2 linked regions of the Desulfatitalea tepidiphila genome follow. The protein of the gene in region 2 interacts with the protein of the main gene of each other region in a pairwise test. Links are inferred from orthologs where the notes say so. Each region holds a gene or a part of one and is shown on either strand. Other genes may lie near its edges.

Evidence for each region.
Region 1: the proteins of gyrB (region 2) and gyrA interact in binary tests that used the Escherichia coli proteins (3 or more experiments, as listed by UniProt). The link is inferred for Desulfatitalea tepidiphila from one-to-one orthologs.

What each region holds. Positions count from the first base shown.
Region 1 is NZ_BCAG01000003.1:920,297-923,943, forward strand. What follows is about bases 564-3,647. They hold gyrA (DNA gyrase subunit A), read left to right. Parts: upstream 564-923; coding sequence 924-3,371; downstream 3,372-3,647. Other genes in these bases: DFT_RS08645 (AI-2E family transporter), read left to right, coding at 564-815; DFT_RS08655 (NAD(P)H-dependent glycerol-3-phosphate dehydrogenase), read left to right, coding at 3,467-3,647. Also shown: more of DFT_RS08645, read left to right, coding at 1-563. UniProt on the Escherichia coli protein: A type II topoisomerase that negatively supercoils closed circular double-stranded (ds) DNA in an ATP-dependent manner to maintain chromosomes in an underwound state.
Region 2 is NZ_BCAG01000006.1:796,060-800,203, forward strand. Bases 448-3,464 are described here. They hold gyrB (DNA topoisomerase (ATP-hydrolyzing) subunit B), read right to left. Parts: upstream 3,146-3,464; coding sequence 749-3,145; downstream 448-748. Other genes in these bases: dnaN (DNA polymerase III subunit beta), read right to left, coding at 3,154-3,464. Outside these bases: DFT_RS23560 (thymidylate synthase), read right to left, coding at 1-387; more of dnaN, read right to left, coding at 3,465-4,144. UniProt on the Escherichia coli protein: DNA gyrase negatively supercoils closed circular double-stranded DNA in an ATP-dependent manner to maintain chromosomes in an underwound state.

The DNA of each region.
Region 1 (3,647 bases), on a different replicon or contig from region 2:
AGGCTTTCGGTCTTTATCAAATGGCAAGAAGCGCGGTGCTCAGCGAGCAGGTCAACGCACTCCTGCGCGATTCGCACATCCTGGACAGAGTCAATGCATTCCTCGCCAACTTCAATTACACGATCACCGGCGAAGAAATCAAGAATGCCGTCTCAGAAATCGGTAAGTTCGTGGGCTTGTTTCTGTATGAGCAGGCCAGGGCCGTTGCCTCCAATACCCTGGCGTTCCTGGTCAACTTCCTGATGATACTGATGGTGATCTATTTCTTGTTGTTAGATGGGGAGCGGCTGATCAATTATCTGATCGAACTTTCTCCGTTGCCGGCAGACCAGGAACACATGCTGATCAACAAGTTCAAGGAGATGGCCTCTGCCGTTTTGATCGGTAACGGGTTAGGCGGATTGATCCAGGGGATCCTGGGCGGATTGGTGTTCTGGGTTTTCGGCTTTCAGTCGGCTTTTCTATGGGGTGTCATTATGGGCCTGCTGGCATTTCTTCCGATTGTCGGTATCGGCGCGGTGTTTATTCCGACGGCGATTTATCTCTTCGTCAAGGCGCATGTCGCGGCGGGCATCTTTTTTCTCGTGTTTTATGTAGTCCTCTCGGGTGGGACCGAATATATCTTCAAGCCAAAGATTGTCGGCAAGCAGGCCAAGATCCATCCCCTGTTGATTTTCTTCGCCATTATCGGCGGCCTCAAATTGTTCGGTATTCTCGGCATCATATACGGGCCTTTGGTGGTGACCGCTTTTTTGACCATGGCCGATATTTACCGGGTCAGTTACAAGCGTTTTGTGGAGAGAGAAGATCTTTAGGGGCAGCGTTCCCGGTAGCCTGTTGATCGGCTTTATAGGGGCCTGTATGCAAGCGATAAGGCATTTACAACGGCATGTTGCCGTTGCTGAGATTCGGAAAGGGAAACTATGACGACATCGGATACCCAGCCTGTGGTGAGTATCGAGAAGGAGATGAAAAAGTCTTATCTCGATTATGCCATGAGCGTGATCATCGGCCGGGCGTTGCCGGACGTGCGTGACGGACTCAAGCCGGTCCATCGACGCGTGCTCTTCGCCATGCGCGAGCTGAAAAACGACTACAATAAACCTTACAAAAAATCCGCGCGTATCGTTGGTGATGTGATCGGTAAATATCATCCCCATGGCGACACGGCGGTCTACGATACCATCGTACGCATGGCCCAGGATTTTTCCATGCGCTACACCCTGGTGGACGGGCAGGGTAACTTCGGCTCCATCGACGGCGATTCACCTGCCGCCATGCGCTATACCGAAGTCCGCATGACGCGCCTGGCCCACGAGATGTTGGAAGATTTGGACAAAGAAACCGTCGATTTTAGCCCCAATTACGATGAATCGTTGCTTGAGCCGACAGTTTTACCTTCCAAGCTGCCGGCACTCATGGTCAATGGGTCGGCGGGTATCGCCGTGGGAATGGCCACCAATATTCCACCACACAATCTTTCGGAGGTGGTCGATGCGACCATCGCGCTGATCAACCAGCCGGAATTGACCTGCGATGAGCTGATGCACTATCTGCCGGGACCCGATTTCCCCACTGGCGGGATCATTTACGGTACGGCAGGGATCAAGGAAGCTTACCGTACCGGCCGCGGCATTATTCGAATCCGCGCCAGGATGCAGGTTGAAAAAGACCGCGCCGGCCAGGAGACCATCGCGGTCAGTGAGATCCCTTATCAGGTCAACAAGGCGCGGCTGATTACCAAGATCGCCGAATTGGTCAAGGACAAGCATCTCGAGGGCATCAGTTATGTCCGGGATGAATCCGATCGTCGGGGCATGCGTATCGCCATCGGATTGAAAAAGGGAAGCGTCTCGGAAGTGGTGATCAATCAACTGTTCAAACACACACAGATGGAGAACAGTTTCGGGATCATCTTCCTGGCCGTCGTCCGGCAGCGTCCGGAAATTTTGAGCCTCAAAGAGATGATCGCCAATTTTGTGAGTCACCGCAAAGAGGTGATCATCCGTCGCACCCAATTTGATTTGAAAAAGGCCGAAGAACGCGCCCACATATTGGAAGGGCTTAAAATCGCCCTTGAAAACCTGGATACGGTCGTGCAATTGATCCGCCAATCGGCCAACCCGGGCGAGGCCAAGGAGCGCCTGATCCAGACGTTTGGACTCTCGGCCATTCAAGCCCAGGCGATATTGGACATGCGGTTGCAGCGGCTGACCGGGCTCGAGCGCGACAAAATCGTTGAGGAGTACAATACCGTTTTGAAAGATATCGCCTGGTTCAAGGAGATACTGGCCAGCGAGCAGTTGGTTTACAACCTGATCAAGGATGAACTGGTCGCCCTCAAGGAGCAATTCGGAGACGCCCGCCGCACCGAGATCGTGGAAAGTACCCGGGAGCTGAGCCTTGAGGATATGATCGCCGAGGAGGATATGGTGGTGACCATCTCCAGCTCGGGATACATCAAGCGCAACCCGATAACGCTCTACCAGTCCCAGCGCCGCGGCGGCAAAGGCAAGACCGGTATGGGAACGAAGGACGAGGATTTCGTATCCCATCTGTTCATCGCTTCCACCCACCACTATTTTCTTTTCTTCACCAACCGTGGAAAAGTATACTGGTGTAAAGTCTACGATATCCCCCAAGCCGGCCGGACGAGCCGGGGCAAGGCCATCGTCAACCTGCTCAATTTCGAAGAGGGGGAGCACATGACGACGGTTCTGGCGGTACCCGCTTTCGAGCCGGGCCACTATGTGCTCATGGCCACCAAGGCCGGAACAGTGAAAAAGACCGATTTAATGGCCTTTTCACGCCCCAGGACCGGCGGTATCATCGCATTGGGCCTGGCCGAGGGGGATGAATTGATCGCAGTGCGCATCACCGATGGCACCCGGAATGTCTTTCTCGGATCGGCCATGGGTAAATCGATTCGTTTCCACGAGTCCGATATCCGGCCCAGCGGCCGGCTATCGAGGGGCGTGCACGGTATGCGTCTGGACCCGGGCGATTGGATCGTGGGAATGGAGGTGGTGCTCTATGGCCAGACCCTCTTTGCCGTAACCGAAAACGGATACGGCAAGCGCACCTCCATCGACGAATACCCGGTCCACAAGCGCGGCGGCAAGGGGGTCATCACCATCAAAACCAATGAGCGTAACGGTAAGGTGGTCGGTATCCTGGTGGTTAAAGACGATGAGGATATCATGATGGTAACCGATCGCGGTAAGATTATCCGGATTCCGGTGAGTAATGTTTCCGTGATCAGCCGCAATACGCAGGGCGTGCGATTGATCGGCATGGAACCTGGGGAACGGGTGGTCAGCGCCGCGGGACTGGCGGAAAAAGAGGAAGAGGAGGAGACGGGCACGGATTGAACTCGCCCTGATTCGACTGGACGAACCAAATCTCGATACATACGGGAATCACGGAAAACACAACCCGCTCAATAGATGCAACAACAGGTTGATTGATGAATACTTGGCAAGAGACATCCAGAGTTCGTGTCGGCGTGGTCGGCGGTGGCAGTTGGGGGACGGCACTGGCCAATTTGCTGGCCGGAAAGGGCTACCTTGTGGATTGGTGGCTTTTCGAGCCGGATCTGTGTCGGCAGATCGAAGAGAAGCATGAGAACAGCATCTTCTTGCCCGGCA
Region 2 (4,144 bases):
AATCTCTTTATTCTCTGATTTCCACCATTTCAATTTATCGCCGTTGATGGGTACGCGGGTCAAGCGTTCACCGTAGGTATAGGATTCTCCGGGCTCCTTGTGACCGGTCATGAGATACTCGATATAAGATCGCTCGTAACCCTCTCCGCCGTATATATATGCCTCTTCCACCGGGTTAGGGATACCGCAGGCCGGTGGAATATCCGGTATCAGCGGGTGGGTGCCCGGGTAAAGCACGTGACCCGTAAAATAGTCATATTCGAGTCGCGTCTGTCCTGCATAAGAACCCCTGTCGATAGTAAAACGTCTGCCGTGATCCAATATGTCGTGAACCGCTTGAAACCATAGGTCCGGGAGATCGCGAGCCTTGATGTGGTGTATGTGCATCCCTGATTCTCTCTTTGGTTAGCAGTGGTCGTTGATTTGAGAAAAATAGTATTTTCAGAAAAAAAATAGAATCGAATTATCGACTATGTCGAACAAAAAAAAGAACTGTTTTTCGCTTGACAGCATTCCTTATCTGTGCGAAAGGTCAGCTGCGCTTGCAATTCCGTTCTATTCTTCCTCATTTTCCTTTTGAGTTGTTACAATTGGTCCTGAACTGAAGCTGGAGTGGTATGTACTGACTTGACTGAAAGCGCACCCTATTCAGAACCCCTAAGGTCCGGCCGCAGACCTTAGGGGTTCGCCTTTTAAAGGTGCCGCTTTTTTTACCAAAACAGTCCTGTGAGCCACTCCTGGCTGGTCCTTATATATCCAGACTGCTGACTTCCAGTGCGTTGTTTTGAATGAACTCCCGGCGAGGTTCGACCTGGTCGCCCATCAGGATGGTGAAAATCTCATCCGATTCCACGGCGTCTTCGACCCCCACCTGCAGCAGTACCCGCTTCTCCGGATTCATGGTCGTTTCCCAGAGTTGCGTGGGATTCATTTCTCCCAAACCTTTGTAGCGTTGAACCGATATTCCTTTTTTTCCCTCTTCGATGAGGTATTTGAGCAAGTCGCGCTTGTTATCAAACGTGCTGCTCGGAACATCCCCTTCACCACTCTTGACAACAAATGGGGGATAGTTGTTCTCCATGATGATTTTTCCGGCGCTGACACACTTTTGATACTCTGTGGAGTATATCAGTCCTCGACCGACCCTTACCGTTTGCACGGTTTTTCCAGCAATCGTGCGGTGAATGGCAATCTCGAAGACCCCCCGTTCTTCATTCCACTCCGGCGTCTGTGCATCAAACCCCTTTTCTTTCAAATGGACGCAAAGTTTTTCCATGCGTTCCCGGTCCTGTAAAAAAAACTTGTCTTCCACTTCCTTTTCGACCAGCAAATCCACCAAATCCTGGGATATGCCTTGATGTTCCAGTTTGTTTATAGATTCATAGTACTCGGACAGGTTACCGGCGAACAAATAGAGCGTGTGGTTGGTCAGCTCTTTCTGACCTTCATTCACCACAATTTTGAGTTTTTCGCAGATCTTTTTCAACAAGAAGTCATTGAATTCCTGCTCGTCCTTGAGATAGGTTTCATTTTTGCCTTTACCCAGTTTAAACAGCGGTGGTTGGGCGATATACAGATACCCATTATCGATAATTTCAGGCATCTGCCGGTAAAAAAAGGTGAGCAACAACGTGCGGATATGAGATCCGTCCACATCCGCGTCGGTCATGATGATCACTTTCTTGTAGCGAATCTTTTCGATGTCATATTCTTCACTGCCGACACCGGTGCCCAGAGCTGTAATGATATTTTTTATCTCTTCGCTTTGTAGAATTTTATCGAAACGGGCCTTTTCGACGTTTAAAATTTTACCCTTCAACGGAAGGATGGCCTGAAATTTCCGGTCTCTTCCCTGCTTGGCCGAACCGCCGGCGGAATCCCCTTCCACGATGAAAATTTCGCGCAAATTCGGATCGGAAACCTGGCATTCGGCCAATTTTCCCGGAAGTGAGGCATCGATTAAAGATCCTTTGTTTCTGGCCAGATCTCGGGCCCGTTTGGCGGCATCCCTGGCTCGGGCGGCGTCCACGGCCTTGGCGATGATCTTTTTGGCGACTGCGGGATTTTCTTCCAGAAACGTGCTCAGTTTCTCGTTGACCAGCGACTCGACCAACCCTTTTACTTCGCTGTTTCCCAGTTTGGTCTTAGTCTGGCCTTCGAATTGGGGGGACTTGATCCTTACGCTGATGACGGCGGTCAACCCTTCGCGCACATCATCGCCACTGATTTTTCCACTCAGATTTTTTGGTACATTGCCGTTGGTGCTGTATTGATTCAGCGACCGGGTCAGCGCCGTCTTGAATCCTATGAGATGAAAACCGCCTTCTATCGTATTAATATTATTTGCAAAAGAAAAAAGATTTTCTGTATAGGTATCGTTATATTGAATCGCTACTTCGATTTGGGTGTCGTTGCGTTCCCCCTCGATGAAAATGGGCGGATGCAAACCGACATGGCGGCGGTTCAAATATTCGACGAACGAGACGATGCCTCCTTCATAGAAAAATTCATCGCGTTTATCAGAGCGTTCATCTTCCAGGGTGATCCGTACCCCTTTGTTCAAAAAGGCCAACTCCCTTAAGCGGCGCGCCAGAATCTCATAGTTGAAATCGACACTGTTAAATATCGTGTCATCCGGCAGGAAACTAATCTTGGTCCCGCGTCGATCGGTTTCCCCAATCATGGTCAACTCGTTGATTTTTTGACCTCTCTCGTAAGATTGAGAATATATTTGACCGTCCTGGTAAATCTCTACATCCAACCGGGCAGATAGCGCATTGACTACGGATACCCCAACCCCGTGAAGACCTCCCGATACCTTGTAATTGTCGTTGTTAAACTTGCCACCGGCGTGCAGTTTCGTCAAAACCACTTCCACGGCAGGTACATGTTCACTCTTATGAATTCCCACCGGAATGCCGCGGCCATTATCGACCACACTGACCCTGTTGTCTTTGTGAACACTGACATCGATCCGGTCGCAGTGTCCGGCCATGGCCTCGTCGATGCTGTTATCCACCACCTCATAGACCAGGTGATGAAGCCCGGCCACATCGACATTCCCGATATACATGGAGGGCCTGAGGCGAACGGGCTTCAAACCTTCCAGGACATCAATACTACTGGCATCGTATTTTTTTTCCATACGTTTACTTAGACCCTCATTGGCATAATCGCACTTAAATAAGATTTATCTTCCACCCCATCCACAAGGCAGGGTTTGTCGTCACTGACAATATTGACCAGAATATTTTCATCATCCACACCCGATACCGCTTCGATGAAAAACTTTGGATTAAACGCCGCCTCGATCTTGTCACCATCGAATTCGATGCTCATCGCTTCCTTGGATTCACCGATATCCGGGTTGGTGGCGTTGATCGACAGGCGCCCCTCTTCAAAAGTGAATATGGCGGCACGGTAATTCTCCGTACAAAGGATGGACATGCGTTTGAGCATCTGGACGAAGAGATCCTTTTGCATGGGAATGCGATGTCCCGTCTGCCTTGAAATCAAATCGGCATAGGGAGGAAACTGGCCTTCCAGCAACCGGACGGCAATCGTCTCGCATGCACCTTTGACAATAAAATAACTGTCTTGCAAACCGACGTGGACCGTACCGCCGCTATCCAGGAATTTACTGACTTCGTGCAACCCTTTTTTGGGCACCAGGACTCCCGGTCCCTCCCAGGAAATCCCTTTATCTGCAAGGCTCAGATCGAACCGCGAAAGACGGCTGCCATCTGTCGAGACCATCCGGATGGTCCCGGTATCGGCACGGTTGATGCGTTCGAACAGAACTCCGTTGATATGGGGTTTTTTATCTTCTCCGATCCCACTGATCATGGTTGATTTTTCGATCATGCGTTTAAAATCGGCAGCCGGCAACTCGAACAAGTCGACATTTTCAAAAACCGGCGTATCGGGAAAATCTTCGGCGTTCATCCCCATCAAGTGATAATGCACCTTTTTATCACTGATGTTGATCCAGCGGTTTTCGGTCTCATCGATCAAAATATCGGAACTGGGGAATTCACGGCAGATTTCGTAAAATTTCCGAGCACTGATGGCAATGGTACCGGATGTCTCCACGATAGCCGGCAGAGATCCTTCGAAACAGGTTTCAAGATCAGTGGCTTTCAGA